3 regions of the Paenibacillus sp. RS8 genome follow, and region 3 is predicted to be linked to each of the others. Evidence: predicted binding sites of a transcription regulator. Region 3 holds the regulator's gene; each other region holds the start of a gene.
What was found. The regulator Rex, encoded in region 3, represses fermentation and respiration genes when NADH is low (regulators of the CRP and FNR family bind a similar motif). The targets are predictions, from matches to a motif close to TTGTGAAATATTTCACAA.
Positions count from the first base shown of each region.

Region 1: the regulator Rex is predicted to act here: its motif matches at 3,491-3,508, upstream of adhE (bifunctional acetaldehyde-CoA/alcohol dehydrogenase).
Region 2: the regulator Rex is predicted to act here: its motif matches at 5,663-5,680, upstream of ACDZ28_RS06300 (formate/nitrite transporter family protein).

Region 1 covers NZ_CP168131.1:6,461,011-6,472,025, reverse strand. The annotation lists gene ACDZ28_RS30465 (carbohydrate ABC transporter permease) at 1-709, shown strand, start outside; gene ACDZ28_RS30460 (carbohydrate ABC transporter permease) at 711-1,583, shown strand; gene ACDZ28_RS30455 (ABC transporter substrate-binding protein) at 1,716-3,179, shown strand; gene adhE (bifunctional acetaldehyde-CoA/alcohol dehydrogenase) at 3,583-6,204, shown strand; gene pflB (formate C-acetyltransferase) at 6,456-8,717, shown strand; gene pflA (pyruvate formate-lyase-activating protein) at 8,935-9,672, shown strand; gene ACDZ28_RS30435 (extracellular solute-binding protein) at 10,099-11,015, shown strand, end outside.
Region 2 covers NZ_CP168131.1:1,114,054-1,125,068, reverse strand. The annotation lists gene ACDZ28_RS06325 (DEAD/DEAH box helicase) at 1-243, shown strand, start outside; gene ACDZ28_RS06320 (M15 family metallopeptidase) at 441-1,304, shown strand; gene ACDZ28_RS06315 (glutathione peroxidase) at 1,449-1,925, shown strand; gene ACDZ28_RS06310 (formate--tetrahydrofolate ligase) at 2,174-3,808, shown strand; gene ACDZ28_RS06305 (FAD-dependent oxidoreductase) at 4,144-5,508, shown strand; gene ACDZ28_RS06300 (formate/nitrite transporter family protein) at 5,785-6,612, shown strand; gene ACDZ28_RS06295 (MFS transporter) at 7,021-8,241, shown strand; gene ACDZ28_RS06290 (GNAT family N-acetyltransferase) at 8,312-8,842, shown strand; gene ACDZ28_RS06285 (MOSC domain-containing protein) at 8,823-9,467, shown strand; gene ACDZ28_RS06280 (GNAT family N-acetyltransferase) at 9,552-10,100, opposite strand; gene ACDZ28_RS06275 (glutamine--tRNA ligase/YqeY domain fusion protein) at 10,331-11,015, shown strand, end outside.
Region 3 covers NZ_CP168131.1:6,205,176-6,216,190, reverse strand. The annotation lists gene ACDZ28_RS29230 (CCA tRNA nucleotidyltransferase) at 1-712, shown strand, start outside; gene ACDZ28_RS29225 (biotin--[acetyl-CoA-carboxylase] ligase) at 702-1,502, shown strand; gene panB (3-methyl-2-oxobutanoate hydroxymethyltransferase) at 1,839-2,705, shown strand; gene panC (pantoate--beta-alanine ligase) at 2,707-3,597, shown strand; gene panD (aspartate 1-decarboxylase) at 3,590-3,973, shown strand; gene ACDZ28_RS29205 (hypothetical protein) at 4,085-4,726, shown strand; gene dinG (ATP-dependent DNA helicase DinG) at 4,863-7,724, shown strand; gene ACDZ28_RS29195 (redox-sensing transcriptional repressor Rex) at 7,858-8,508, shown strand; gene ACDZ28_RS29190 (amidohydrolase) at 8,498-9,799, shown strand; gene ACDZ28_RS29185 (DUF5590 domain-containing protein) at 9,966-10,484, shown strand; gene ACDZ28_RS29180 (hypothetical protein) at 10,898-11,015, shown strand, end outside.

The DNA.
Region 1 (11,015 bases), 260 kb from region 3:
TGAGAACTACAGTAGAGCACTTAGTGATCCAGATGTCTTGACTGCATTAAAGAACACTGGGTATTACATGTTTTTATGTCTTATTATTGGGTTTTGGGTTCCGATTGCTTTTGCTATCATGATCTCGGAGCTGAGAAAGTTTGGGGGTTTTGTACGTGTAGCGGCTTATCTGCCTTTCGTTATGCCTGGTGTCGTCCTGTATGGACTGTGGAGATGGCTATATGATCCGGTGGGTCCAATTAATGCGTTACTAGGTACAATGGGTGTGGACCAAGTTGCCTTCTTAACAGATACAAGATGGTCCATGATTTCACTTGTGTTTATGGAGACATGGCAGCAGTTCGGATCAGGGATGTTAATATACTTGGCTGCTGTACTCAGCATTCCGCGAGATTGGTATGAAGCCGCTGAAATTGATGGGGCAGGTATATGGGCACGAATAAAGTACATCACTTTGCCTTCACTGCGTAATTTAATCTTTTTGATGTTGATTCTACAAATTATTGCTACTTCACAAGGGTATCAGTCACAAATGGCGTTACTTGATGGTGGGCCGAATAACACTACACTTACCTACGCATTGTTGATTGTAAAATATGCATTTACAAGACTCGATTATGGAACAGCTACTGCGCTTGGCATGTTAATGTTCATTGTCCTGGGTGGTTTGGGCATTTTACAGTTCAAGCTTAACAAGGAGGACTACTAAGATGAAGAGCGCAGATAGAGGGATTCTTTCAGAACACGATTTGAAAAAAACAAGTAATAAGATTGTTTACGGTTTGATGTGTGTAGTCATTTTGGTTATGGTTTTTAGCATGCTGTACCCGATTTGTATGACGTTATTCAACGGATTGAAGTCGAATCAAGAGGTGAATTCATTCCCACCGCATTTTTTCCCTCAGGAATGGCACTTCAGCAACCTTAAGGATGCAATGAATTACATTGATCTGCCGATGTTTCTTAGAAACACCATTTATATTTTTTTAGGGAATATGGTTGTGACTTTAGTCGTATTGGGAATGTCCGCTTTTAGTATTTCCCGTATGAATGTTCCATACAAAAGAGCGATTTACTTCTTCTTCCTGATGACATTGTTTATTCCGGCTACCAGCTACATGATCCCCAACTTTGTCAATTTGAAGGAGCTGGGATTGCTGAATCAGTACGCGGCTTTCTGGTTGCCAGCAGGTGCGAACACCTTCTACTTTCTTTTGTTAAAGAACTTTTTTGACGGGATTCATCCAGAAATCTTTGAAGCAGCACGAATTGATGGAGCCTCTGAGCCGAGAAGCTTTTTCTCCATTGCTGTACCACTTTCAATTCCGATTTTTGCAACATTAGCGATCTTTATCTTTTCTACCGCATGGAATGACTGGTTCTGGCCATCTCTAGTTATGCACAGTGAAGAGAAATATACGCTTGCGACAGCCATTTATAAATACGTTATTAATGTGAAGGCACTCAATACTAATATCAAATTTGCAATCCTGTTTTTAGTATCGTTGCCACCAATCATTGTCTTCTTGATTTTCCAAAAATTCATTATGCGTGGGGTTGCTTTGTCAGCAGTGAAAGGATAAGCAATTATCGACGAATTTAACCACGGATCGTAAACATGCACATGAAGTGAATATAAATGCACCTCGTTTGCAAACGGTTTCTATTTTAAGATTTATCTGTAAGATAATTATGAATTGAAAAGGGGAGTTTCAATGCGTAAGTACTCTAGCGTTCTACTAAGCGTACTTGTAGCCGGTTCGTTGCTATCTGCTTGCAGTGGCAATAATAACGGAAACACAGCGGGAAACAAAGGCGGGGAAGCAACTACTGCGCCAACAAATGCGGTAACGGATAATACAGCAACCGCTACGGAGGCGCCAGTGGATGACATTACTCAAAGAAAAGTGACGATCAAGATTCACTATCCAACACCTGACTTGACTGAAGTGAGAGCGCAAGAAGATGACAAGATTAAACGTTTCCAGGCTGAATATCCAAATGTTGAAATTGTTAAAGACGACTGGCAGTACAATGTAAGTGAAATCGGAATCAAAATGGCTGCGAATGAAGCACCAACCTTCTTTAACACCTACGCTACAGAAGCTAAGTTCCTGGTGGAAAAGGGCTGGGTTGCTGACATTACGGATCTTTGGAACAAATACGAATTTAAGGATCAAATTAACCCAGTACTGCAAAATCAGTTCATCATTGATGGTAAAGTTTTCGGAGTAACTCAAAAAGGTTATGTAACAACGACTATGATCAACAAAAAAATGCTGGATGAAAAAGGCGTTGCGGTCCCACCAATGGATTGGACTTGGGATGATATGCTGAATACGGCTAAAGGCGTAGCTGATGTCAAAAAAGGTATTTCCGGTATTGCTCCAATGGGTAAAGGTAACGAAGCAGGCTGGAACTGGACCAACTTCCTGTTCGAAGCTGGCGGTGAAATTCAAAAGGTTGAAGGCGGCAAGGTTGTCGCTACCTTTAATTCCGATGCTGGTGTTAAAGCACTGGATTTCTACAAGAAACTTAGATGGGAAGCTAACGCGATTCCTCAGGACTGGGCACTTGGCTGGGGCGATGCTGTAGGCGCATTCCAACAAAGTCGTACAGCTATGGTAATGGCTGGGTCCGATGGCGTAATCGAGCAAGCACTGAATCAAGGTGGACTGAAACCTGAGGATGTGCTCACATATCCAATGCCTGCTATGGAAAAAGGCGGCAAGCATACGGGGGTACTTGGTGGTGATTACCTCGTAATTAATCCGAATGCAACACCAGATGAGCAAGAAATGGCATTCCGTTATATCACATTTGATTACTTCTCTGATAAAGGTTTGGAAGCACTGGATGCAGTCCTTCAACAACGTACAGCTGATGGTAAATACTTTATCCCGCCACTCTTAGATTACTACTCAGCAGATTCTGAGTTTGGTAAGAAGACCAAAGCGGTTTATGACAAGTACACCAATGTATACCAATATAGCCCTGACATTATGGGACTCTTAGATGGTAAACCTGAAGCTCAATACAATACACAGGACTACTACGCAACAATGTCCAATGTCATTCAAGAGCTGTTCTCCAAAAAAGGAACGGATTCTAAGAGCCAGCTAGAAGCAGCAGCTAAAACAGTGCAAGAGAAATTCTTTGATACGATTAAAGCAGAATAGGTAAATTAATAAAATCGGTCCCTTTGGGGCCGGTTTTTTTGTTGTTATAATTTATAAATTTATAAATCTACAGAGCTAATGATGATCAACTGGAAACTATTACGGCATAGGAAAATCGTAAATTTCTGTGATGAAGGGAATGCCTTAACGGAGTGCTGTATTAAAGTGAATGGAAGGAAATGGGCTCAATACTTTGCTTATTAAAGTATAATTCTAAGATTTGAAGGGATTTTTAACATAAAATATGGAAAAATATCTATAATATGATCGAATAAAAGCGCTTTGAAAACAAATCAAAAAAACTTTATACTTTGTGAAAGATTTCACTATACAAGGTGGAAATCATGTGATAAGATAAATGTGTAGAGAAAAACAACTAAAAATTGACAGGAGGACGAGGGAGATGGCAGTTAAGAACGAAGTCGCCGCCCAAGTTAAACAAGTTACCGCTGAAGAGTATATTCAGAATTTAGTGGATAAAGCAAAAAAAGCGCATGAGGCGTTCATGGCGCTAGACCAAGAGCAAGTTGACACAATCGTTCATGCAATGGCGTTGGCTGGACTCGACAAACATATGTACCTCGCAAAATTGGCCGTAGAAGAAACTGGACGCGGCGTATACGAAGACAAAATTACGAAGAACATCTTCTCAACTGAATATATCTGGCACGGAATTAAATACGATAAAACAGTAGGCGTTATTGAAGACAACGCTTATGATAGCTTCCAAAAAATTGCTGAACCCGTCGGAATTGTTATGGGTATCACACCGGTAACCAACCCTACATCCACCACGATGTTTAAAGCGTTGATTTCGATTAAGACACGGAACCCTATTATATTCGGTTTCCACCCATCTGCGCAAGAGTGTAGTGCAGCTGCTGCAAAAATTCTTCATGATGCTGCCGTGAAAGCTGGCGCTCCTGAGAACTGTATCCAATGGATTGAGATGCCAACAATGGACAAGACAAACGCATTGATGAACAACCCAGACGTTGCTCTTATCTTGGCAACTGGTGGTTCTGCAATGGTAAAAGCAGCTTACAGCTGTGGTAAACCAGCACTTGGCGTAGGCCCTGGTAACGTACCTGCTTTCATTGAAAAGAGCGCGGATATTGATCAAGCCGTAACGGACATCATTCTTTCTAAAACATTTGATAATGGTATGATCTGTGCTTCCGAGCAAGCTGTTATTATCGAAGAACCAATCTTCGATCAAGTGAAGAAGAAAATGATTGCTAATGGATGCTACTTTGTGAATAAAGAAGAAGCTGCCAAACTGACTAGTGGAGCAATGAATGTAGAAAAATGTGCGGTTAACCCAGCAATCGTAGGTCAATCCGCAGTGAAAATTGCTGAAATGTGTGGCATTCAAGTCCCTGCCGGCACAAAGATTCTGGTAGCAGAACTTGAAGGTGTAGGCACTAAATATCCACTTTCCGCTGAAAAATTAAGCCCGGTTCTTGCTTGCTACAAAGTTAAAAATGCAGATCAAGGGATCGAACGCGCAGCTCAAATTGTTGAATTTGGTGGTATGGGACATAGCTCGGCTATCCACTCCAACAACGAAGAAGTAATCATGAAGTTCTCTAACCGTCTGCAAACAGGACGTATTCTCGTTAACTCGCCTTCCACACATGGTGCGATCGGCGATATCTATAACACTAATATCCCTTCGTTGACTCTGGGTTGTGGATCTTATGGTCGTAACTCCGTGTCGCAAAACGTTACAGCAATCAATTTGATCAACGTGAAAAGGGTGAATCGTCGTACCGTGAATATGCAATGGTTTAAAGTACCTGACAAGATCTATTTCGAAAAAGGCGCTACTCAGTACCTGACCAAAATGCCTGATATCACACGTGTCGCAATTATCACTGACCCAATGATGGTTAAGCTTGGATATGTTGAAAGAGTTGAACATTACCTGCGTCAACGCCAAACTCCTGTAGCTATCGAAGTGTTCTCGGAAGTTGAACCAGATCCATCGACAACTACAGTTGAAAAAGGTACTGCAATGATGAACAGGTTCCAACCGGACTGCATCATCGCACTTGGCGGCGGTTCCCCAATGGATGCTGCAAAAGGAATGTGGTTATTCTATGAACATCCAGACGCAGATTTTAACGGTCTAAAACAAAAATTCATGGACATCCGTAAACGGGTATACAAATTCCCTAAACTTGGTAACAAAGCTAAGTTTGTAGCGATTCCAACTACTTCGGGTACGGGTTCGGAAGTAACATCTTTCGCAGTTATTACCGATAAAACAACTGAACAACACACTAAATATCCATTGGCTGACTATGAGTTAACACCAGACGTAGCTATCATTGATCCAGAGTTCGTATACAGCTTGCCAAAAACTGCAGTTGCAGATACAGGTATGGACGTATTGACACATGCTATCGAAGCTTATGTATCTGTTATGGCGAGTGACTACACTGATGGTCTAGCTATTAAAGCCATCCAACTGGTATTCCAATACCTTGAAAAATCGGCACTGGAAGGCGACAGAGTAGCTCGTGAGAAAATGCATAATGCATCAACACTTGCGGGTATGGCCTTTGCCAATGCATTCTTGGGAATTAACCACAGCTTGGCGCATAAATGGGGCGGACAGTACCACACCGCTCATGGTCGTACTAACGCGATCCTTATGCCACACGTTATCCGTTACAATGCTAAAAAACCTACGAAGTTCGCTTCGTTCCCTAAATATTCGCACTTCGTAGCTGATGAGCGTTACGCTGAAATTGCCCGTATTTTGGGATTGCCAGCTCGCACAACTGAAGAAGGTGTAACTAGCCTGATCAATGCTATTCGCGATATGAATAAAAAATTGGGTATCGAGGAATCGTTCCAACAACTGGGCTTTGATCCTAAGGACTTCGAATCCCGTGTAGATTACTTGGCTGACCGTGCGTTTGAAGATCAATGTACAACTGCCAATCCTAAGCTGCCGTTGGTATCTGAACTTGCTGATGTATACCGTAATGCATTCTACGGAAGATTTGATAATTAATAATTGGTTAAATAGAGAATAGGATAGTTGTGGACTTAGATAAAGGTGACAAATATCACTCGAAAGGTGATATTTGTCACAGTGTTTTTATAGAAAATAAACTAGAATGTTTATATAAACAACGGTCCCACATATGAAATGTTGATTGTGAAATTTGGAACAACCACATCTTTGGGGATCACGAGACACGGGATCAACCTTCAAGCCCGCGATCTCTACAAATATAATAAATATAGATGGAGGGATTTAGCATGTCGGTGATTGAAAAAGAAGTAAATGAAGTGAAATCCGGTTGGAGAAATTTCACAAAAGGTAAATGGTCCAAGAAAGTTGACGTTAACAATTTTATCGCAAGTAACATTAAGCCTTATGAAGGAAACGAAGATTTCCTCGTAGGACCTACTAGTAACACAACTGAACTATGGAAAATTATTTCCCAACTGAGCAAAGAAGAAAGAGAAAGAGGCGGCGTATGGGATGTTTCCCTGGATACTGTCTCCACAATCACTTCACATGCTCCTGGATACATTGATAAGGACAAGGAACAAATTGTAGGCGTTCAGACTGACGCTCCTTTCAAACGTTCCATCCAGCCATTCGGCGGGATCAAGATGATGGTCGATGCTACGAAAGCTTATGGCTTCGAGCTTCCACAAAACATCGTTGATATGTTTACGAACATTCGCAAAACGCATAACCAAGGCGTATTTGATGCATATACACCAGACATGAGAGCAGTGCGTAAATCCGGCGTTATCACAGGTCTTCCTGATGCTTACGGCCGCGGACGCATCATCGGTGACTACCGCCGTATCGCTCTATACGGTATTGATTTCCTGATTAAAGACAAAAAACAACAACAAGCTGAACTTGAAGTTGATTCCATGACTGAAGAGGTAATTCGTCTTCGTGAAGAGCTGTCCGAGCAAATTCGTGCACTGGGCGAATTGAAAGAAATGGCAGCCGCTCACGGTATGGATATTTCCAAACCAGCGACCAATTTCAAGGAAGCTACTCAATGGGTATACTTCGGATATCTGGCAGCAGTTAAAGAGCAAAATGGTGCGGCGATGTCCCTGGGACGTGTATCTTCCTTCCTAGACATCTATGCAGAACGCGATATTGCTGAAGGTACTTTGACTGAAGAGCAAGTTCAAGAAATCGTCGATCATTTCGTAATGAAACTGCGTATCGTGAAATTCTTGCGTACACCTGACTATAACGATCTGTTCTCCGGCGACCCTACATGGGTAACTGAATCCATCGGTGGTATGGCTGAAGACGGAACAACTCGTGTTACGAAGAACAGCTTCCGTTTCCTGAACACCCTGTACAACTTGGGTCCAGCACCGGAACCAAACTTGACAGTTCTTTGGTCCGAAAGATTGCCTGAAGCCTTCAAAAAATATTGTGCTAAGGTTTCCATCGAAACTAGTGCAATTCAGTATGAAAATGACGATCTAATGCGTCCATACTGGGGTGAAGATTATGCGATTGCTTGCTGCGTATCTCCAATGCGCATCGGTAAACAAATGCAGTTCTTCGGTGCTCGTGCCAACCTAGCAAAAGCTTTGCTGTACGCTATTAATGGTGGTAAAGACGAGAAATCCGGAGCACAAGTTGGACCGGAATTCCCAGCGATCACTTCTGAATATCTGGATTATGACGAAGTAATGAAACGCTTCAAACCGATGATGGAGTGGTTGGCTAAGACTTATGTTAACACTTTGAACATCATTCACTATATGCATGACAAGTATTCTTACGAACGTATTGAAATGGCACTGCATGACCGCGACATTCTGCGTACGATGGCTTGTGGTATCGCTGGTCTATCCGTTGCAGCTGACTCACTGAGCGCTATTAAATACGCGAAGGTTAAACCAATTCGTAACGAACAAGGTATTGCAATTGACTTTGAAACTGAAGGTGAATTCCCTTGCTACGGTAACAATGATGATGCTGTAGACAGCATCGCAGTAGAATTGGTTGAAGCTTTCATGTCTATGATCCGTAAGCACAAAACATATCGTGATGCTGTACCGACTCAATCGGTACTGACCATTACTTCAAATGTAGTGTACGGTAAGAAGACAGGTACTACACCTGACGGACGTAAGAAAGGTGAACCTTTCGCACCAGGTGCTAACCCAATGCACGGACGCGACAAGAAAGGTGCTCTGGCTTCCCTTAATTCTGTAGCCAAACTGCCTTACTCCGATGCACAAGATGGTATCTCTAACACATTCTCTATCGTACCTAAAGCACTGGGTAAAGACGAAGAATCCCGTAAGTCTAACCTGGTACACATGATGGATGGATACTTCCATAACAGCGCTCAACATTTGAATGTTAACGTGTTTAACCGTGAACAGCTGATGGACGCTATGGAACACCCAGAGAACTATCCACAATTGACTATCCGCGTATCCGGATATGCAGTTAACTTCATCAAGCTGACTCGTGAACAACAATTGGATGTAATCAACCGTACGTTCCATGGTTCGATGTAATTCGTTCCTATTCATAAAGATCTTTGAATGAAGTACTACATTGAAATAATTGCAAGGAAGATGCCGCCCTTGTCTCAAGGGCGGTAATATCTTGTTTGAGAATTGTTAAAATTTTAAATATCACAGCCGCGATTAAGGGAAATGACAGTCTCAAAGACAGGGAGCTTCTTCGTGAAAGAGGGACTGTTAGTCTGTCGTGGCGAAAGGATGATATCCTATGATTAAAGGTCGCATACACTCTTTGGAAACCTTTGGAACCGTTGACGGACCTGGTATTCGATTTGTCTTATTTATGCAAGGATGCTTGCTGAAATGTCAGTATTGTCATAACCCTGATACTTGGGCTTTAGATGAAGGTAAAGAAATGACTTTAGAAGAAGTGCTTGCGGAGATCGAGCCATATATAAACTACTATCGTTCATCCGGTGGTGGATTGACAGTATCCGGTGGAGAACCAACTTTGCAGGCGCAATTTGTAAAGCAGTTATTTACAGAAGTTAAAAAGCGTTGGAATCTGCATACTACATTAGATAGTAATGGTTACAACGAAGGTGACAAGATTAATGACTTATTGGATGTTACCGACTTGGTTATGCTAGATCTCAAACATATAGATGAGGAAGCGCATATCAAGTTGACTGGTAAATCTAATGATCGTACTTTGAAGCTTGCACGCTGGCTATCAGATCATAATCGTAAGATGTGGATTAGACATGTATATGTTCCAGGCATTCATGATCGTGAAGAGGATCTTATTAACTTGGGCCGTTACATTGGAACCTTAAATGGTGTTGAGAAATTTGAGATCTTACCTTATCATCAAATGGGTATTTATAAATGGGAAATGCTCGGCAAGGCTTATGAGTTAGATGGCGTGCCATCCCCTTCCGATGAAGAAGTTCAGCGGGCATACCGCTTGGTCGAAGAAGGTCGTAAACAGACAGCACTGGTATAATTGATATCTACCTTAAGTGAGAGCCGTTCCTTCAGTGATTTACTACTGAAGGAATGGCTTTTTTTGTTTAAAGAGGGACGTCTGGTGTCTTGAAAAGGGGTAATTTTGTATTTACCTTGTAAAAACATGATATAGTTACAGCTGTTGATTAAGGAGTTTGTAAATACATAATGACAGATAATATATCATTATTTAAAGATTTTATAATTATTACCCGAGGTAATGTGTGGTTAAATCACATATAATAACGTTTAATCGTAATTTTTACTATAATAAAGTTATTATACATAACATATTGTGTAGTTGATTCCGCTTTCATTAGAGATTTTTATCCCTATAGTGGATGAATCTTAACCTTACGAGAATGGAATCTGTTTTCTATAATAAGAAGTGTAAAGCACAACATTATATGGGGGGTCACAAGAAATGAAAAAAGGAATGACTTTGCTATTGTCCCTGATTTTTGTATCATCAGCTTTACTGGCAGGTTGCGGAAGCAACAATAATGCATCTTCTAACAAAGGAGATGGAAACGCTACCGCGACTAATGCAGCGGACGCTACAAATGCTCCTGCAACTGAAGAACCGGTAAGCAACGAACCGTTCGAAATGACGATTCGTCACACTCAAATCGGTGCAGACAAACAGAAACGTCTAGCTATTCTGCAAGAAGTAGTGAAAAAGGTAGAAGGCGATGTACCTGGTCTGACCTTTAAACTCGATGGAGTAGATTCAGATGTAAACCGTAAAGAAAAATTGCGTGGTGAAATGGCTGCAGGTAATCCACCAGAGATTTTCGATCTGTTCGGTAGCCCTGACTCTAAGATCTATGCTAAAGAAGGTAAATTACTTGACCTGACTCCAATTCTTGAGGAACTTGGAATTAAGGATAAATTCTCAAATCTAGATCCTTTCACTTATGAAGGAAAAATTTACGGATTGCCAATCGGTGGATCTGGTGAAGGATTCTTCTACAACAAAGAATACTATACTAGCAAGGGTTGGAAAGCTCCAACAACATTTGCTGAATTGGAACAACAATTGGCTGATATCAAGGCTGACGGAAAAGTGCCTTTAGCTGGTGCGTCTAAGGCTGGTTGGGTACCACTCATGCTAGCTAACCACTTGTGGTCACGTTATGCAGGTCCAGATGTAACTGCTAAATTTGCAACAGGCGAAGCTAAATGGACTGATCCAAACGTTGTAAAAGGCTTTGCGAAGTACAAAGAATGGGTTGATAAAGGATACTTCAAAAAAGGCGAACTTGGTTTCGAGTATGCTGAATATACAACACAATTCACTAGTGGTGAAGCAATCCTGCTGTATGATGGTACTTGGAAATC
Region 2 (11,015 bases), 2.0 Mb from region 3:
GCAGACGGCGGTGCCTACGCTGGCGGCACACCACGAGGCGGCTTAGGCAGCGGCTACGGTGCAGGCCCGTCTAGAGGCGGCGGTAAAGGCGGTAAAGGCGGTAAAGGTAGCAAAGGCGGCTACAGCGGTGCCAAAGGTGGCGCTGGTAAAGGCGGGCGCAACAGCGGAAACGCAGGTTCCTCACGCGGTGGACGTGGCAGCTCCGGCGGCTTTAAAAGCGGCGGCAGAGGCACATCCAGATAATGTGAGTGGAATTTCATAACTAAAACTTGTTACCATAGGAAAGTTAGCGGACAAGCTAATTACCTATGGTAACTTTATTTTGTGGGCAGATTTGAGCGATATTTGTCTAAAAAAGAATCTTAGTGTAACATTTTTGATGGAAAGCTTGTCTAATAGATAAATAGAGTGTTTCGACTTCGAGGAGGAAGAACTTGCAGATGTCTAAAAAATTGAAATTAGTGAGCTTGTTAATTGTCGTTATTGCAGTGGGTTGGGGAATCGGGAAGTATACGACAACTTCACCTTCTGCGTCGACCAATAGCGGGTCAAATATAAATGTACAAGATAATCTTCAAGCTAAGCCTGGTGAAGAAGGCAATAGCGCCGAAGGGGGCATAACGGAACCCGTGGTAGCTAATCCATCTAATTCAACAGATCCCTCTGATCCATCCGAATCGGATAATGGCGGCAAGGGAAATAGCACGGATGATTCTTTTAAAGAGCCTGATAGCATAGCTGTGATGGTGAATAAGCAGTATGGACTGCCTGATAACTATAAACCCTCTGATCTTGTCTATCCGGATGTGCGGTTTACGTTTAAAGAGAAAATCGAGAAGCGTATGATGCGTAAGGAAGCTGCCGAAGCATTAGAAAAACTGTTCGCAGGCGCAGAGGAAGACGGGATTTACTTGGCTGGCGTTTCGGCCTACCGCTCTAAGGAGACCCAAACGAGACTGTTCAATCGTTATGTTGAGAAAGATGGAGAGGAACTGGCCCGTACTTACAGTGCCGTGCCTGGCTATAGTGAGCATCAGACAGGGCTTGCTATCGATGTCTCAGGAAGTGACGGCAAATGTGCTGCGGAGAGCTGTTTCGGTGGAACGAAGGAAGCGGAGTGGCTAGCGCAGCATGCAGCGGAATATGGTTATATCATCCGTTTTCCAGAAGGTAAGCAGGACATTACAGGCTATAAATATGAGCCTTGGCATATCCGTTATGTAGGTAAGGATATAGCTACTTATATAGCGGAAAAAGGGATTACGTTGGAAGAATATTATGATGTTGTACCCGTATCCAAGTAACAGAGTTATAGAGAGCAGTCCTAAGAAATACATAGGGCTGCTTTTTTCTTAGTAATTACAGAAAGTGACGATAAGTTGCATTCTATTACAGTTCGGGTAAGATACGTAGTGTAGTCTAAGTACATGGAAGGAAGGGGAATAAGGATGTCGATCTACAATTTTTCCGGCGTTACACCTTCGGGTAAAGAAGTGTCATTTACGGAGTATGAAGGTAAGGTGCTGTTGATTGCCAATACGGCCAGCAAATGCGGACTTACACCGCAGTATGGGGATCTCCAGAAGCTATATGAGCAGTATAGGGATCAGGGACTTGTAGTATTAGGATTCCCCTGCAATCAATTTGCGGGTCAGGAGCCGGGTACAAGTGAAGAGGCAGAAGAATTCTGCCAGATTAATTATGGTGTTACCTTTCCCGTTTTTGCTAAAGTGGATGTGAATGGACCGGAAGCCAGTCCTCTTTTCAATTATTTAAAAGAGCAGCAGCCGGGTACTGGAGACAGCAGCGATATTAGCTGGAATTTCACAAAGTTCCTTATTGATCGTAGCGGTAATGTAGTGGCTCGGGTTGAGCCGAAGGAATCGCCAGAAACGATGACAGAACATATTGAGTCCTTACTGTAGACCGCTTAAGGTCTGATAAATTGTTGTTTTAGAAGTATCCTTTCGAACTCGGTCTTTGGCCGAGTCTCGACGGGATTCTTTTTTACATAGGAATAAGGAAATAGCTGCCTTGAATTTTATTGTGATAAATTATACTTGACGCTTTACAGAGACCATGTATCCTTTGAAGAGAATGTAATGTCTATGCAAAATATGCATAAAGCGTGGATTGCAGCAGGATAATAACGGCAGGAGGGTTTTATACAAGCATGAAGTTAATTACAGAGGTAGCGGCACAAGCGGGAATTGGCGAAGAGCATCTGGAACTATACGGAAAATATAAAAGTAAGCTTTCACCGTCCTTATGGGAGGAAAAGAAGAACAAGCCAGATGGCAAGCTGGTGCTGGTTACTGCGGTTAATCCCACCCCTGCCGGCGAAGGAAAGACCTTAACCACCATAGGGCTGGCACAGGCACTGAACGCAGCAGGTGTAAAGACCGTGGCTGCTTTACGCGAGCCATCCCTCGGACCATGCCTAGGAATGAAGGGTGGTGCCACTGGTGGCGGTAAGTCGCAGATCGTTCCGGCAGATGAGATTAATTTGCACTTTACAGGCGATATTCATGCGGTGACTTCTGCACATAATCTATTGTCTGCGATGATTGACAATCATATCTTCCAAGGCAATGCACTGGGTCTTGATCCACAGCGCATCGTTTGGAAACGTGTGATGGATATGAACGATCGCAGTTTGCGGAATGTCGTGACAGGGCTCGGAGATGGAAATGGAGCCGTACGGGAAAGTGGATTCCAGATTACGACAGCTTCAGAGATTATGGCTGTATTATGCTTATGCGATAATCTGAGCGATCTTAAAAAGCGTCTAAACCGTATTTTGATTGGATATGACCAAGAGGGACAACCTGTAACGGCAGAGCAAATAGGGGCAGTTGAAGCGATGGCAGCCCTGCTGAAGGAAGCAGTTAAACCTAATCTGGTACAGACCTTGGAGGGCACCCCTGTTATTGTACACGGCGGTCCATTTGCAAATATCGCCCATGGCTGCAGCAGTGTTATCGGCACTCGTTACGCACTCAAGCTGGGAGATGTTGTTGTCACGGAAGCAGGCTTTGGAGCGGATCTTGGTGCAGAGAAATTCATGGATATCAAATGCCGGCAAGCCGATCTAACCCCTTCAGCGGCAGTGCTTGTGGTGACGGTGAAATCCTTGAAATATAACGGTGGTGTACCTAAGAATGAGCTTCAAACTGAGAACCGGACGGCGCTGCGATCTGGATTGTCTAATTTGGAGCGGCATGTAGAGAATCTCGGCAAATTTGGGGTACCTGTCCTTGTTGCCATTAATCATTTTGAAGGTGACAGCCCGGGAGAGATTAATGATGTTGTAGAGGCTTGTCGCCGATTGAACGTTCCTGCGGCAATATCCAAGGTGTGGGCAGAAGGTAGTGCAGGCGGACAAGAGTTGGCTTCAGAACTAAAGAAGCTTCTGGAGCATAGCGACACTGGGCGCTTTGCGCCTTTGTATGAGGATGAACTCGACATTCCTTCTAAAATCACTAAGATTGTGCGCGAAATTTACCGTGGTGCTGAGGTTAACTTTTCCCCTGCGGCTAAACGCAGCCTGGCGGTGATCGAGCGCCTTGGGTTAAATGATCTTCAAGTATGTATGGCGAAGACACCGTATTCCTTCTCGGACCAGCCAAGATTGCTTGGCGCGCCTGAAGGGTTCACCGTAGGTATCCGTGATATCACCCTTTCGCTCGGTGCAGGGTTTGCTGTTGTCATTACGGGGAATATCGTTACGATGCCAGGTCTACCGGCTAAACCTGCCGCTGAGGCACTATGGATGGATGAGGACGGCGAAATTCACGGTTTGGTGTAAATTAGGTTTATGATCAGGCTTTTCCCTGTTGGATTAGGGGGAAGCCTTTTTTGTGCGCTATAAGAAAGTATATCCTGAGGGGTCTGAACATAATGTCTTACGCCCATGGCAAAGCTAACGAGGTCGCATCGGCAGCGGTGACGGAAAATGCTTAAAATTGTGAACAATCTGAGAATATAGGCGAAAAGACTTGTAATGTGATAAATATCACAATATAATCAGTTTATAAAGTGAAATAAATCACAATTAACTCATCGGTGATCAGATATCTAATTTGGTCAGTCAAGCAAGTCGAATATATAACCAGGTTGTCCATTTGAAGGAGGAAGAAAATGATGAAAATAGCTGTCATTGGATGTACCCATGCCGGAACTGCCGCAATTGTAAATACTGCCCAACTGTACCCAGAAGCTGAGATTACGGTATATGAGCGTAATGATAATATTTCCTTCTTATCCTGTGGCATTGCTTTATATGTAGGTGGAGTGGTCAAAGACCCGCACGGACTGTTCTATTCTTCCCCAGAGAAGCTTGCAGAGCTCGGAGTAAAGACGAACATGCGTCATGAAGTGACCGAAGTGGATACGAAGTCCAAAACACTGCGTGTTCGCAATTTGGCAACTGGACAGGAGTTTAATGATACCTACGATAAGCTGATTATGACTACTGGATCATGGCCGGTTGTGCCGAAGCTCGAAGGGCTTGAGCTGGAAGGCGTCTTGCTTTGCAAGAATTATGAACATTCCAACACCATTATAGAAAAAGCTAAACATGCGAACAAAATCACAGTCGTAGGCGCTGGCTATATCGGCGTTGAATTGGTGGAAGCCTTCCAAATGAATGGGAAGCAAGTAACGCTGATTGATGGTGAAGACCGCATTCTGAATAAATATTTGGATCCAGAGTTTACTGCACCAATCGAACATTCCTTTAAGGATCACGGCATTAAATTGGCACTGAATGAGAAGGTCAGTTCTTTTGCTGGAGAAGGCGGTAAAGTTACCAAGGTTATCACAAGCGCAGGAGAGCATGAGACGGATCTTGTTATTCTCTGCATCGGCTTCCGTCCGAATACTGAACTCTTAAAAGGCCAGGTGGATATGCTGCCAAATGGTGCGATTTTGGTCAACGACTATATGCAGACTAGTTGCCCAGATGTGTATGCCGCTGGTGACAGCTGTGCGATTCATTACAACCCTACAGGGAAGCACGCTTATATTCCACTAGCAACCAACGCAGTACGGATGGGCACCTTGGTCGCACGTAACTTGATGACAGAGACGATTCCATATATGGGCACTCAAGGGACTTCGGGCATTAAGATTTATGAAGATAATATCGCTGCTACCGGTCTTACAGAAGAAGCGGCTAAGGCTGAAGGCATGGACGTAGAGACTACCACGATTATTGACAACTACCGTCCAGAATTTATGCCAACGTTCGAGCAGGTTCAATTAAAAGTTGTATTTGATCGTGCTACACGCCGCATTGTCGGAGCACAAATTATGTCCAAGATGGATTTGACGCAATCGATCAACACCGTATCTGTATGTATTCAAAATAAAATGACAATCGACCAGCTGGCCTTTATCGATTTCTTCTTCCAACCTCATTACAATAAGCCTTGGAACTTCCTGAACACCGTAGGAATTCAAGCGCTGCCGACATCAGTACCAAGTAAAGAGGCAGTAACCGTTTAACGTAATTGCATAAGAACATTATAGTCGGGTAGACCGGAGCCATTCATGGCTTCGGTTTTTTCATGTTTGATGCTGGTACTATTTACCTTTAAAATAATATGGAGCCTATTCTTACAATTGTAATTATGGATGCGCTTCGTTAAATTTGACATGTCAGTGAAAAGTTTCACTTAGTTTTTCATTAAGTGATAATTGTCACGTTATTGTGTTTTGTGACACGCTACAATGGTCGTAAAGGAACAAATTTTAAGTAAATAGATGAAGGGGATAGGAATCATGGCTTATAATAAACCGCAGCAGATTGCCGCAGTCACGGTCGAGAACGGCATAAAAAAGGCGCACAATCCTTTAAGCACCGTACTAATTCTGGGCTTTCTGGGAGGGGCGTTTATCGCGCTCGGATTTTTACTGGATATTCGCGTCATTGCTGGCGCACCGCATGAATGGGGATCTATCGCTAACTTTATTGGGGCAGCAGTCTTCCCTGTTGGATTGATTCTAGTATTGCTTGCAGGGGGAGAACTACTGACAGGCAATATGATGGCTGTGCCGCTTGCTTTTATGGCGAAGAAGATATCTTTCTGGGAAGTTATTAAGAATCTTGTATTGATTACCCTGAGCAATTTAGCGGGAGCTTTGTTTGTAGCTTACTTTTTTGGTCACGTGGTTGGTTTAACCTCTGACGGTGTGTATCTGGAAAAATTAGTAGAGATGGCAGGGCATAAGCTTGAGGCAGACTTCTTGCCGGCATTTGTTTCCGGTATCGGTTGTAACTGGCTCGTAGCTTTGGCGGTATGGCTCTCCTATGGAGCAGATAACTTCAGTGGTAAAATCCTCGGTATCTGGTTCCCGACGATGGCTTTTGTAGCTATCGGCTTCCAGCACGTTGTAGCTAACATGTTCTTAATTCCGGCGGCTATTTTTGAAGGCTATTTTTCATGGGGAGAGTACTTCAACAACTTTGTTCCGGTATGGCTAGGCAACTTGACTGGCGGTGCGATCTTTGTTGCGGCAGCTTATTGGATGGCTTACTTACGTAAAGAGCCAGCATCTATTCAATCCGTGGACAGCATGTCCGGCAGCGGTGTAAAGAAACACGCCTAAACCTATCTTATAGAGCACTCCTTAGCATAGTCGAGGGGTGCTTTTTGATGTTATAGACAAATAAAATCCGCCGTGATGTATCCGAGCTCGGGGGAACGATTCGGACGCACGGCGGATTTTAGAAGGGGGAGTGTTTCTAGGCTCTATTACCCCGACTTTGCAAGAACGAATCACATCGTTTTGTTTAGTCTGCTTTACGGACGACAGCAGCAACTATAAAATATAAATAGATGGGAACGGGTGCTACTTTTTTCTCAGCTACGGTTGAAGTTAGTCCTAATTAAGAGGTAAAGTGTACTAAGACTTTATCACGATAGCACGTCAATGCGTCTGCTTGCCCTGAACCCTGTTTTGGGATAATACTGGATGGAATAATGACACATATATTACAGGGGATGTACACTACTTATGAAGTTTTTACAGAATTATCCTAAAGAAGTTAAGATATTTTTAATTGCTAGCCTTATTAATGCAACGGGTAGTGCACTGATGTGGCCACTGGTTACAATGTATGTTTTTGATGAGCTTGGACGCAGCATGTCGGATGCTGGATTAGTGATTCTTATTCAATCAGTTGGAGGGATTGTGGGTCAACTACTCGGGGGCTCACTCTATCATAAGGTAGGCGTTAACCGGCTGATTGTCGGAGCGCTGGGCATGAATGCACTTGCACTGTTCACTTTGCCGGCAGCAAGTAACAACTGGACGTTATTTATGGTCGCGATGGGACTGGTAGGACTCTTTAATTCATTGTCATTACCTGCGATTCAGGCATTTATCGGCTTTCGTTTTACGAAGCAGCGCGGAGAGCTGTTTAATGTTATTTATGTCGCTAATAATATTGGTGTAGCACTGGGTACGGCGTTAAGTGGTTTTTTGGCCGATATTTCTTATATGCTCAGCTTTGTAATGAACGGCATAACTTCAGCGGTATTTGCGGTATTCTTTTTTGTATATCTCAAGAAGGTCGGAGGAGATTCTTCACAGGAGGTCGCAGAACACCAGAAGGCTGGTCCTGACAAACAATCCACCTGGAAGCTAATGGGACATACACGGATTTATCTTTATATGGGTATTGCCTCGATGTTCCTACTGTTAGGGAACTCTATCTGGAATACAGGGGTATCTCCGTTCATTATTTCTGAGGGCTGGCCTAAGAAGACTTATGGTTTTCTCTGGACGCTCAACGGTATTCTTATTTTTGCGGCCCAGCCGCTCGTAACGGTGATTAAACGTTGGTTCGCGTCCACCTCAACAGCGCAAATGACTGTAAGTGCTCTATTTTATTTGGGTGGTTATGCTGTTCTTTTATGGATGCCGACTTATTCAGGTCTAGTGCTTGGGATGGTGCTCGCTACGCTTGGGGAAATGCTGATATCTCCGGCCATGCCTTCCTTTATTTCGGATCATGCAGGTCGAAGTGCTCCATTCTATTTAGGGCTTAGTGGAGGTATGGGGGCAGTCGGAAGGGTGATTGGGCCTTACTTAATGGGTAGATTGTATGATAGTGGAGGCTTAGCGCCTACCGCATGGTTGGCATGTGCGATGGCACTGCTATCCGTAGGATTCTTTATTGTTCATGCGTATATCAACCGCCGAGGAAATTCACTGGAGCGGTCAATTGGATAGTTGTGCATAGTGGATTCAGGTGATCTACTGTGATTCTATAGAGGTGCAAAGCAAGGGGTGTACATCTTATATGAAACTAAGCAATAAGGATAGGCTTATCATAAGGTTCTCAGAGATTAAAGACGTGCGGGAACTGATTCATCTGGATCATTTGATCTGGACGGAGCACACTAGCCCGGGGCCTTTAATGTGGCGTTCCCAAGAGGATTACCTATTGAATGCTCCTCCGGGTTCGCAACTTGTAGCGCTGAAGGATGACAAGCTTTGCGGATATGTTGGGTTTGGTTGTCCTAGTCGAATGGAGAGCAACAGGCATGTGTGCGAAGTCTATATTGCTGTCCATCCAGATTATCAACGCTTAGGTATTGGCCGACAGCTCATAGAGGCGATTAAGGAACATGCCGCAGAAAATGCTATTCGGAAGCTTCGTCTACGCGTATTATCCTGCAATGAGTCAGCGCTTTCTTTTTATCGTAAATGTGGATTTGTAGAAGAGGGACGTCTGCAGGAAGAGTTTTATCTTGGCGGTCGTTATGTGGATGAAATATTTATGTGCTGCATGCTGACAGGAGGAGAAGGATATGGAGATCATCTCGCTTAACGTGGGTCGCCCGGTAACAGTGGATTATCGGGGAAAACCTTTGGAGACTGGGATTTATAAAATGCCTGTAGAAGGAGCGGTTCAGTTACATACCAACGGTTTTGTCGGAGATGGTCAAGCGGATCTTAAACATCATGGAGGCCCTGATAAGGCGGTCTGTGCCTATCCGATTGAGCATTATTCCTACTGGGAGAAACAGCTAGGAAAGAAGCTGGAATACTCTGTCTTCGGGGAAAATATAACAACTGCCGGCTTATTGGAGACAGACGTGTGCATAGGTGATGTGTACGAAATAGGCACCACTGTGCTGCAGGTCAGCCAGCCACGTTATCCTTGCTTCAAAATCTCGCAAAAGCATGGTCCGGCAGATCTCCCCGCTCAAGTGCTGGATACTAGATATAGCGGATTTTATTTGCGCGTGCTTCGTGAGGGGAAGATTTCAACCGGAGATGCCATTGTTAAAAAAGAAGCTGGTGCTGGCGGTGCGTCCGTAGCGCATGTTCTGCATTTAATGCAGGTGGGCCTGCAAGAGGAAGCTGCACTGGCTGAGCTTGCGGAGCTAGAGGCTCTCTCTGCTGTAGTTCGGAACAAGTTTCGAAAACAGCTGGGTCTGTCTGAAGATTAGCCTATATCTATTAGCCAAAATAAACCTGGAGGCATATGCCTGCCAGGTTTATTTTGTTTTGTGTGTTTAATTTACTTGCGTAACTTAGCCGAGCAATTGCCACTCGCTACGCAACAAACCGTATACGGCGTGGTTCACGTAGCCATCAGGCAATTTCTCTGCCTGTCTAATCACACCCTCAAGCACAAAACCAAGCCGTTCCGGAATCGCTCTACTGGAAACATTGCCGGTTGCGCAGCGGATTTCTACACGTTGCAGCTCCATCTCCAGAAGTGCATAGTCCACTAGAACCCGACAGGCGCTGGTCATATACCCTTTGCCTTCAAATCCTTCACCAAGCCAGTAGCCGATACCAACGGATCGGTTATGCCAGTCAATCTGGTGATACCCAATCACACCGGCGAGCTCCCCACGAACCCATAGTCCAGCGGTAAAAGCACCATTCTCGGTACTTTGTTTAATCGTATTTTTGATGAAATCTAGAGTGTGAGCCTGTTCCGTAACGGCATCCACCCAAGGGAGCCATTGTCTTAGTCGATCCCGTGAGTGCTCTACTAACGTGAACAAGTGCCGAGCGTGCTCCGGCATGAGCGGCTTTAACATCAGCTCTTCATCGATGACATAATTAAACAAGCGGTTGCCTCCTTTTTGGCACAAGGCCTTATGTATGATTATGGATTATTTCTTATGATTATCATGCTACTCTATCGCCCTGACAGAAGTCAAAAGGTCTAAAGATGCTAAAAAATGATCTATGCCTTATGCCCCCTTTTATTGAACAATCTAGAGTTAACGGGTATATTAGTAGGAAACATGTTTATACAAGAAGTAGTGTAACACTACAGAACGAAAGGTTGATAGCTGTGGAGAACCGTAGCACCCCCTCCAATTTTATTAAGAATGTTATTACCGAGGACCTCCGTACGGGTAAAGTAAAGGAAGTTATTACACGCTTTCCGCCGGAGCCGAACGGTTATTTACATATCGGACATGCCAAGGCGATCTGGATTAACTTTACACTGGCGGACGAGTTCGGTGGCAAGACGAACCTAAGATTTGACGACACGAATCCGGCTAAAGAGGATACGGAATATGTGAACTCGATTCAGGAAGATGTAAAGTGGCTCGGTTATGAATGGGAAGAGCTGCGTTTTGCATCTGATTATTTTGAGGAAATGTACAAACGTGCCGAATTATTAATTACAAAGGGCAAAGCTTATGTCGATGACCTCAGTGCGGATGAAATTCGTCAATTGCGGGGAACGCTGACGGAGCCAGGGAAGAACAGTCCGCATCGCGATCGTAGCATCGAAGAGAATTTGGACTTGTTCCGGCGTATGCGTGCAGGCGAATTCAAGGACGGCGAGAAGGTCCTTCGCGCCAAGATCGACATGGCATCACCGAACATTAACCTGCGTGATCCTGTAATTTATCGGATTACACATGCACATCACCATAACACAGGCGATAAATGGTGTATCTATCCAATGTATACCTTCGCTCATCCGTTAGAAGATGCTATTGAGGGAGTTACTCATTCCCTTTGCT
Region 3 (11,015 bases):
CGGACTTGCAATGCTAGCGCGCTGTGAACTGCTCGCGCGCGGCAAAGCCCCGTTCCCCTGGACCGGAACCGATCTGGCAGCTGCTGCCGCCTTGACGGCCGGGATAGGGGAACTGGAGAGCGCCCACCTGCGGTGGGCGCTTCTCCTCCATGCCCTGAAGCAGTCGGCCCAGGAGGCCGATGAGCTGCTGCGGGCATGGACGTTCTCTGGGACGACGCGTACCAGCGTCGTCCAGGTGCTGCGGGTCCGCGAAGCTTGGACCGCTGCCCTGGTGGCAGTGCCGCCGGGGGAACCGGACGGCACGGATCTATTGCGGCGGCGCTTCCTCGCCGCCGTGCTGACCTTCGGCGTGGAAGCCGCCGAAGGGTGGCTCTCGCTGCTGGCGATCTTGCCAGCAGGTGGCCTTCCCGCTGCGAACCCGCCAGCGGGTTCAGAGATTTCACCCGCTGTCACCCCAGCGGCGCCAGAGCTTGTAAATGGCTTGATCTATTTGCAAGCTGCAAGAGACTGGATCTCACAGATGCCGCTTAAGAGCTTATCGGAGCTTGCTGTTACAGGTAATGAGCTGGCGGAAGCGCTTGGGAAACGTCCGGGTCCTTGGCTCGGCAATATGCTGAGTGCACTTCTGCAAGCGACTGCTTCGGGAGATCTACTAAACAATAAACAAGTATTGCTGCTTGAAGCAAAAAGGATGGATGGACATGAGCTATGATAAGGCGCTGTCGCTAACCGAATTGAAGCAGGAAGCTTCCGATTCGAATTGGATAGACAGAGTTCAGCTCCTAGAGTCTGTCGTATCTACTCAGGAGGAAGCCAAACGATTGGCAGAAAGCGGCGCACCAGAAGGAACAACCGTAATCGCTGAAGAACAAACCGGCGCTAGGGGGAGAATGGGCAGAAATTGGTTTTCTCCTCGTGGCAAAGGGATTTGGATGAGTATAGTATTGCGGCCGAATTTACCTTTGTTACAGACTCCGCAGTTAACACTGCTTGCTGGGGTTGCCGTTTGTAAAGCAATACGTCGTGTGACCGGAGTCGATGCCGGTATTAAATGGCCGAATGATTTGCTTGCGGGCGGTCGTAAGATATGCGGAATTTTGCTTGAGTCTTCGCTAAGAGAAGGGGAGCTTCATTATTGCATCGCCGGAATTGGAATTTCTGCGAACTTGACTGAAGACGATTATCCTGATCATCTGAAAGAAGTGGCAACTTCACTTCGGATACAGCGGAGCGGTGTTCCTATTGACCGTTCGGAGCTGGTTAGGGCTGTGCTCGATGAGTTGGAATTGCATTACAATCTGTATATGAATCAAGGTTTTAAACCCATCAAAGAGCTATGGGAGTCGATGTCAGTTACATTGGGTCGCCAAATCGCCCTGAATAGCCCTCAGGGGCGTTCTGAAGGCGTCGTAGTAGGTCTGGATAACTTAGGCGGACTACTCCTTAAAAATAGCTCAGGGGACATTTCAAATGTATGCTCAGGTGAAATTGAGCTTTTATAAGTCTTTTCAATATGGCAGGGGTGTCATCCCTTGTCATATTTTTTTCGTGTAATTCCGAGTCCTTTTTGATATACTATGGGTCGGAGGCGGTATCGTTTTACGAACTGTACTCTTGATCTGATGGATTTATAATGTTTTTATTATTGGAATTACCTTCATAACTGCGTTAGACGGTTACGTTGGATTCTGCTCTGAGCCGTAAGGACCGAGACAGAAGGGACGATCGCGAGTGACTCTTTTTTGCCCTTCGGACCTTTTTAGCAAATGATTGCTAAAGGGTTTTTTTGTTGCGATTTTTACGGGGATGTTATTTCAAAAAGGAGGACGAAGAGAGAAATGGCAAACAAACAAGCACTTAATATTGTGAAAATGAAAAAAATGAAAGCAGATGGTGAACGGTTGAGTATGTTGACCGCTTATGATTACCCATCGGCTCTACTTGCTGAAGAAGCCGGTATCGACCTTATCCTGGTGGGTGACTCCCTGGGAAACGTGGTACTTGGATATGATACAACTTTACCCGTTACGATTGACGATATGGTCTACCATACTCGTTCCGTAACTCGAGGCGCACAAAATACGTTCATTGTGGCAGATATGCCGTTTATGACCTATCACGGAAGTGTAGATGAGACCCTGCGGGGTGTGCGCAGACTGATGCAGGAAGGGCGGGCTCATGCCGTCAAAATGGAAGGCGGCCTCGAAATTTGTGAGACAGTCGCTGCAGTTGTAGCTGCGGGAGTCCCTGTGCTTGGGCATATTGGACTTACACCACAATCGGTAAATATGATTGGGGGCTACCGTATTCAAGGTAAGGACGCCAGAGACGCAAAACGCCTGATGGATGAGGCCAAGGCGCTTGAAGCAGCCGGTGCATTTGCAGTCGTACTGGAGCTGGTGACAGAAGAAGTCGCACAAGCGATTTCTGAGGCACTGAGCATTCCGACCATTGGGATTGGTGCAGGTCGTTATTGTGACGGTCAGGTATTGGTTTTCCATGATTTGCTGCGGTATGCCTCACCCTATCGTGAGAAACGTTTTGTCAAAACCTATGCGGATGTGGGTAATGTAATTCGTGAGGGGATTAGCCAATATGTGCAAGAAGTGAAGGATCGCTCGTTCCCAGATGAAGGCCATGTTTTTAAGGCAGATGAAACCGTTCTGGAATCTTTATACGGCGGTGCCGGAAAGGATGGGGAATAAGATGAGAGTTGTCAGAAGCATTGAGCAGCTGCGCGAAGCTTTGGAGTATATGAGACAAGGTGGGCATACCCCCATTGGTTTTGTTCCAACCATGGGATATCTTCACGAAGGACATGCCAGTCTGCTTCGGCGGGCAGGAGAAATGAGCAACACGGTGGTTATGAGCATATTTGTGAACCCGCTGCAGTTTGGACCGAATGAGGATTATGATTCCTATCCGCGCGATGAAGAGCGTGATTTGGAGCTGGCGGAACGCGAAGGCGTCGATATTGTATTTATCCCCAGTGTAGAAGAAATGTATCCGCAGCCTACCCGGACTACAGTCTCAGTATCTGAGCTTACTACTCGACTTTGCGGAGCTTCGCGCCCAGGGCATTTTAATGGCGTAACTACGGTTGTGAATAAACTATTTAATATCGTGCAGCCGGATTATGCTTTCTTTGGACTAAAGGATGCCCAGCAAGTAGCAGTGCTCCGCCGAATGGTATCCGATTTGAATATGAATGTTGAAATTGTACCTTGCCCTATCATTCGTGAAGGGGATGGACTTGCGCTTAGCTCACGAAACGTATTCTTATCTTCGGAGGAACGTAGTCAGGCATTAGTGCTATCTCGATCTTTACGTGAAGTACGTCAGTCCATTGAAGAAGGAAAAGTAAGAACCGTTGCTGAAGTGCGGGAATTGTTGACATCGGTTATTTCCAGCTCTCCTTTGGCGGTCATTGATTATGCGGAAATACTGACATTCCCTAATCTGGAAAGTTTAGACCACGAAGCTTTAATAACGGATGTAGAAGGGGAAATTATTATAGCGCTTGCTGTGAAGTTTGGCAGAACACGCTTAATTGACAATAATGTATTTATTCCAAAGGAGGTTGCCGCTCTTGTTTAGACATATGATGAAATCCAAAATTCACCGCGCTACGGTGACAGAAGCGAACTTGAATTATGTGGGTAGTATTACCATTGATGAGAACTTAATGGAAGCGGCAGATATTCTTGAAAATGAAAAAGTACAGATCGTGGATAACAATAATGGTTCACGGTTAGAAACGTATGTTATTCCTGGACCTCGCGGAAGTGGTGTGATCTGTCTGAATGGTGCAGCCGCCCGTCTTGTTCAACCAGGAGACACAGTAATTATTATTTCATATGCGATGTTGTCTTCGGAAGAACTGGAGTCGCATAAGCCAACAGTGGTATTCGTGGATGAGAACAACAGACCCGTCAAGCTGGCTGATCATGAATTGCATGCTACAATCGCTTAATTAATGGACTTACGCCATGTAATGAATGGCAGGGATGAAAGACCCCGTTCTCGCAGAAAATGAAGTCAGGCAAGCTGAACTGATTTCATCTTCAGTAAAGGGGGATAGCCCATGTTTCAACATTTGTTTGCTGAAATGAACAAGGTGCTTCAGGAGATCGTTACAGATTACCCTACAGCGGAGGGTGCCCGCCGGAATGAGCTTTTATGCAATTATAATATGCTGCACCGACTAAGCGATAAAGTAATGGATGAATGGCTGGCCTTTGCAGAGAAGCTAAGTCACTTTCGTGAAAGTGTAGATTTTACGACTGTGGCTGAAGAGGACATGCCAGAGCAGGAAGCACCCGAGCTCTGCATGGATACTTTTGTTAGAGGCCAGGGGTATTATAAGCTGCTGATGTATGGAAAATGTATTGAGCAGTTTAAGGAAGTTATTGCGCAATATCCGGATAGTTTGGCTGCTCGCTTATATTTAGCCATCTCTTACCTTCAGGAAGGGGATGGGGAAGCAGCGTGGAGTCATTTGAACCATATGCTCGGTTTGATACGGGAAACCAAGCTGAAAGCAATGGTTTATAATGCTTTAGGCTGCATCCGGGCTTCACAGGAACGCTTCAATGAAGCGCAGGAGCTGTTTGGCCTCTCGTTGCAGCTTGACCCTGCACTTCCTGAACCAACGGTTAATTTGGAGGTTTGCCGCCGCCGTGGAGGAAAGCTTCATTTCGGAAATCAGCTTGTTTCATTATTGTAAATTATTACGTTTACGGTTTATTATTCCGCATTTTCATTCAAGCGATGCATCCCCTGAACCAGTGGTGTGCATCGCCTTTTTTCGCAACTTCTGTTATGCTGATTAAGAGTCTCAATTGAAAGGGAATAGAATTATAATGAAATTTGCCGTGCTTGATTTTGAAACAACGGGAACCCAATCCGTGGGTGAAATTATCCAGGTTGGCCTTGCAATTATAGAAGAAGACCGGTCCATCTCCCGGGTATATGGTTCCTACGTCAAGCCCGGAACGCCGATACCTCCTTTTATAACTGGTCTGACGGGGATTACCGACGATGATGTAAAGGATGCGCCTGAGCTGGATGAGATGATGATGGAGCTTGTTCCACTCTTGGATGATGTTGTGCTTGTAGGGCATAATGTCGCATTTGACTTCCATTTTTTGCAAAATGCTTTAGACAGATGTGGGTATTTACCATTTCAAGGGCGGATTTTAGATACGATTGATTTTCTAAAAATCTGCTTTCCTTCCCTAACATCCTATCAACTAGGGTCAGTTAGTGCACATTTTGGAGTGACACATGATCGTCCGCATCAGGCAGATAGTGATGCACTAGCGACAGCTCTTGTGCTGTTGAAATGTCTGGAGGAGCTTTATAGTTTGCCGTTACTCACCATCCAGCGACTATGTGAGCTGTTTACCGAAGAGGATAGTGATTTAGGTTGGTATTTTGATGGTCTGCTGCGTGAGCGGGAAGCGGAGACGCTTCAACCCGAAGGTGATCTGACTTTCTATCGTCAATTAGCGCTTGCAGTAGGGGATTGGAATGAACTAGCTCCACCTCGTGACGAGCATGCTGAGAATCCGCTACAGAATTTATCATTTACAGATTATATGGATGAAGTAACGAAACGGCTTAAAGACACTTTGCCACAGTATGAAAGCCGAGAAGCTCAGGATATTATGATCAATGAGGTGATTACGGCACTTGCCGAAGACAAACATCTATTGATCGAAGCAGGGACAGGAACTGGCAAATCGCTTGGTTATTTGTTGCCTGCCATATACCAAAGTGTTCGTACTAATGAGAAAGTTATGGTCAGCACTCATACCATTAATCTGCAGGATCAATTGCGTGAGCGTGATATTCCTTTGTTAACGCAGGTAGTTCCGTTTCCATTTAAAGCTGCGATTTTTAAAGGCAGAGGGCATTATTTGTGTCTTCGTAAGTTTGAACATAAAATTAATAAAAAAGACTTTATAAGTCCAAGGGAAGATGCACTTACTGCGGCTCAGATGATCGTTTGGCTGACACAAAGTGAATCAGGGGATGACGAAGAGCTCAATTTAAGCGGTCGTGGCGGAGATTTCTGGGAGACGGTAGCAAGCGATACCGATTCTTGTCTCGGTCGCTCCTGTCCTTGGTTCCGCAAATGTTATTACCATCGGGCAAAACATGAAGCGGGTATTGCTGACGTGGTTATTACGAACCACTCTAAGCTTTTCGCAGATGTTAAGGCTGGGCACCAGCTACTCCCGGCTTATGAACATCTTGTTATTGATGAGGCCCATCATCTGGAGGACGTGGCTGGCAAGCATTTAGGTATGCATATGAAGCATTTCACGGTGGCTCACACGCTGTCCCGATTATACAAGGATAGTCGTAACGGCCAACTCCCAACGCTTCGTCAAATGCTTCAGTCATCAGGCAGTGAGGAAGCTTCTGAATGGAGCGGAGTTATCGATAGAATCTATCCAGATCTACTTACTGTAAAAGAAACCTGGGATCTACTTAGTGACAAGCTATTTAGTCTCTTGCCGGAACGTAGCGATGCAGCGGCGGGAGAAGCTGGACAGCTAGTCATGCGGTTACTTCCTACCCGTAAACCGAAAGATTGGGATGAATTGGTTGCTTTGGAGAATACTATGAATCTGACATTAAGCGAAATTATCCGTAAGGGTGATAAGATGCTTAATGAGATGCGTGATCAAGAAGGTCAATCTTCTTCAGATAGTTTAGTAACCGATATTAGCGGCTTATTTAAGGATTTAGCTTCTATACGTGAGCAAGTACGGTTTTTTATGGGATTAAACGACGAGAATGTAGTATATTGGCTGGAGGCGAATGGAAATTATCGCAGCAAATCGCTACAGCTATATGCCGTCCCTGTTGATGTTAGTACCCAGCTTAAAGAGCTGTTCTTCGACAAAAAGAAAAGTATTGTGTTAACCTCGGCGACGCTTTCTGTCGATAAATCGTTCCAGTTTATGATTGATAATCTCGGACTTAATGAAGCTGCGGAAGAGGGGCGTCTAATGACATCTCTCCTTCCTTCTCCCTTTAAGTATCGGGAGCAGGCACTATTAGTAATTCCACGGGATTTCCCTAGTGTGAAGGGCAGTGTGGGCGATGCCCGATTTGTCGATACGCTCGTACAGTCACTAGCAGAAGCGGCTATTACGACACGCGGACGGATGCTTGTTCTGTTTACTTCTTACAAGATGCTGCGCCAAGTTTACGATCCTCTGAAAGAGGCTCTAGCCTCACAAGAAATCACGGTGCTAGGTCAAGGCGTGGAAGGTGGAAGCCGCAGTAAGCTGATTCGACGCTTTCAGGACAGTGCTGCTTCAGTTCTGCTTGGAACTAGCAGCTTCTGGGAGGGAGTAGATATTCCGGGCGAGGCATTGACATGCTTAGCCATCGTGAGGCTTCCATTTCAACCGCCTAATCACCCTCTAGCGGAAGCGAAGTCTGAGTTATTACAAGCCCAGAAGAAGAATCCGTTTATGAAATTGTCGGTGCCTCAGGCAGTTATCCGCTTCAAGCAAGGATTTGGAAGACTGGTACGGACAGCGCAGGATCGGGGTATTGTTATAGTGTATGACACTAGGGTTATCGAATCTCATTATGGAAAGTATTTCCTTTATTCGTTGCCTGGCCCGAAAATGGAACATATGCTTACGGATCAAATGGTTCCTCGTATAGCAGAGTGGTTGGAAGACGGAGGCGTTTCTTAAGAAGGACATCTTCTGTTTAATTAATCACTCCACAATGAAGGGCGGTATAAGAGAATACCGCTCTTCATTGAGACGAGGTACAGAAATTTTAATAGGATTCAAACAGAATAGTACTTAAATTAGGAGGTAAATTATGAAATCGGATAAAATATCAGAAGCCGTTGTTCGCAGACTTCCTGTGTACTTACGTTTCTTGAATGATCTTCAGAAACGTGAAATATTAACCGTTTCCTCGCAAGAATTAGGACAAAAACTTGATCTGAATCCCGCTCAAATCCGTAAAGATTTAGCGTATTTTGGAGACTTCGGCAGAAAAGGTATTGGGTATGACGTAACTTATCTTATTGAGAAAATCCGTCATATTTTGAAGCTGGACCAACAGCTGAATGTGGCATTAGTAGGTGCCGGTAACCTTGGACATGCATTATCTAATTATAATGCTTATCTGAAAGATACTATGAAGATTACCGCTATATTTGATTCTTATGCACCTAAGGTAGGGCGGAAAATCAACTCTCTTACGGTTCAACCCATGGAGGAGCTAGGTCAGACAGTTCGTGAGCAAGGCATTCGAATTGGGATTATTACAGTACCTGACTCAGAAGCGCAGAATGTAGCAGATATTCTTATTGAATCTGGCATTGAGGCGATTTTGAATTTTGCACCAGTGATTCTAAAAACACCACCGAATATCCGGGTTCATGCAGCCGATTTTACAACGGATTTGCAAAGCCTTGCTTATTATTTGAAAGACGGAAAGGAAGAAAGCGGAAATGAAGAGTAGTAAAACGATTATCAAAGGCGGGCGTTTTCTTATTCCGGGAACGGATGAGCCTGTTCTTAGTGGATATATGACTATTGAAGATGATTTGATCACTTACATAGGAAAAGAAGAGCCTTTGATGGAAGAAGGTGTGCAAGTTGTTGATGGCAGTCGTCTGTTGTTTATGCCTGGTCTGGTAAACACACACGGCCATGCTGCAATGTCATTGCTTCGTGGTTATGGAGATGATTTAGCGCTTCAAGTGTGGCTTCAGGAAAAAATGTGGCCGATGGAAGAGAAGTTCACCGGAGAAGATGTATACTGGGGAACCTCCTTGTCTGTTCTGGAAATGCTGAAAGGTGGCACTACAACCTTCCTGGATATGTATGATCATATGGATCGAGTAGCTGAGGTGGTCGAATTATCAGGCATCCGTTCCGTATTGATGAGAGGCGTAATCGGTCTTTGTCCAGAGGAAGTACAGAATCACAAGCTTGCGGAAGCGATTTCTTTTGCACGGAACTGGCATGGAAAGGCTGACGGTAGAATTACAACGATGATCTCGCCACACGCTCCATATACTTGCCCACCGGATTTCTTTGTTAAGTTTGTACAGGCGGCGCATGATTTGGATTTACCGATGCATACACATATGTCCGAAACGAAACGCGAAGTGGAGCAGAATGTAGTGGATTACGGCCTGCGGCCTGTAGCGCATTTAGAGAAGCTTGGAATGTTCACACGTCCGTCTATTGTTGCTCATGGCGTTCAATTGAATGATGAAGAGATCGAGATTCTGGCTCGTCATAATGTAGGGGTATCTCATAACCCGGGAAGTAATCTAAAACTGGCTAGTGGAGTTGCTCGTGTTACGGATCTTCTAAAGGCCGGTGTGAAGGTGTCGCTGGGTACAGATGGCGCGGCAAGTAATAATAACTTGGATATGTTTGAAGAGATGCGTCTTGCAGCACTTATCCATAAAGGTGTAAGTGGTGATCCTACGGCTGTACCGGCTCCGGAAGCTCTGAGTATGGCTACAGAGTATGGCGCGAAGTCTATCTTTTTAAATGATGTGGGCAGGCTCGCTGTAGGCATGAAAGCTGACTTTATCGCGATTGATATAGACCAGCCGCATTTACTACCGCACACAGATTTGCTGTCTCATGCTGTATACTCTGCCAGTGCCAAGGATGTTGAGCATGTATGGGTGAATGGTAAACAGGTTGTAAAACATGGACAATGTGTAACGTTAGATGAGGAAGCTATCCGTCGTAAGGCGCAAGAATCCTTTGAGGGGCTACTCAAGCGCTAGTCTAAGATCATAAATTAACTGAAAGGCTGTGACTTTCTGCGTTTGCAAAAGTTACGGCCTTTTCTGTAAATATAAGAATTTATATGAATGAATATGAAACTTTGGATAAACACACGGGTGTGTTATATAATCAAAAAAGATATATTACTAGAAAGGGAGCTGTACCTTGAAGAAAAGGAAAAAATGGATCCTCCTGGGGTCAGTTCTGATTCTGCTCCTTCTGTTTGGACTTATCCAGTTCTATGCCTATATTATGAAAGATCAATGGAACGAGCGAGATATTGCTAAGGATATCGCCAAAACCAGCGCTGGTCTGACAGAGGTAACTAAAGCACAGAAATCCGTTTGGGATGAAAATGCAGTGTACTGGGTCTTAACAGGGAAGAATCAATCCGGGACCGAGTTGATGGTATGGGTACGCTTTACTGTAGACGGGAAGTTTGCAGAAGGCAACGACGCAGTATATGCTGAGGAACTGAGTAAAGGGACCTCTGAAGCGAAAATACGCAGCATAATTAAAGCTGATCTTCCGGACGTTAGTATCGAGCGGTTGTTGCCGGGGGTATATAACGGAGAGTATGCATGGCAGCTTTTTTATAAACAAAGCGGTCGGTATTATTATCAATTTTATCGGTTCTCAGATGGAGCTCGAATGGGTGAAGGATATAGTTTACCCAGCCGCTAAAATAAACAAAAGTACTATACTATAAACAAGCGGACCATTTATGGTTCGCTTGTTTTCGTTAATGTGATGGATTATTTTGATATACTCGTAATGTGCTATTTGTGATATACTAAGTAGGTAGTTTTTATATATTCTATTTAAAAAACACATGTGAAAATAAACCTGTTAATGACAAGTAACGGCTCTTTTTCTCGTTGAAATAAATCAATATATTTAATGAATTGGAAAAAAATAAAAAATAAAATTTTAAATATCTTCACACTTTTTTTTATTTTCGTATATACACATGTGATATACTACTGTTTGTAATTAGAACAGTATTAAGAGAACGTTAGGCTCTGATGAGCGCTTAACAGCTTTGATTTATTGATCATTCTGTTTACATTTTGTCATCTTTGAGAGGAGGACGTTTCTTGAAATTACGTCTTGTACCTGTACTGATAACGTCTCTACTGTCGGCTACTCTATTGTTCGGAGGATTCTTTTTATATCGTCAGTTTGCTTTACAGGAACCGCTCCAAAAGATTGTAT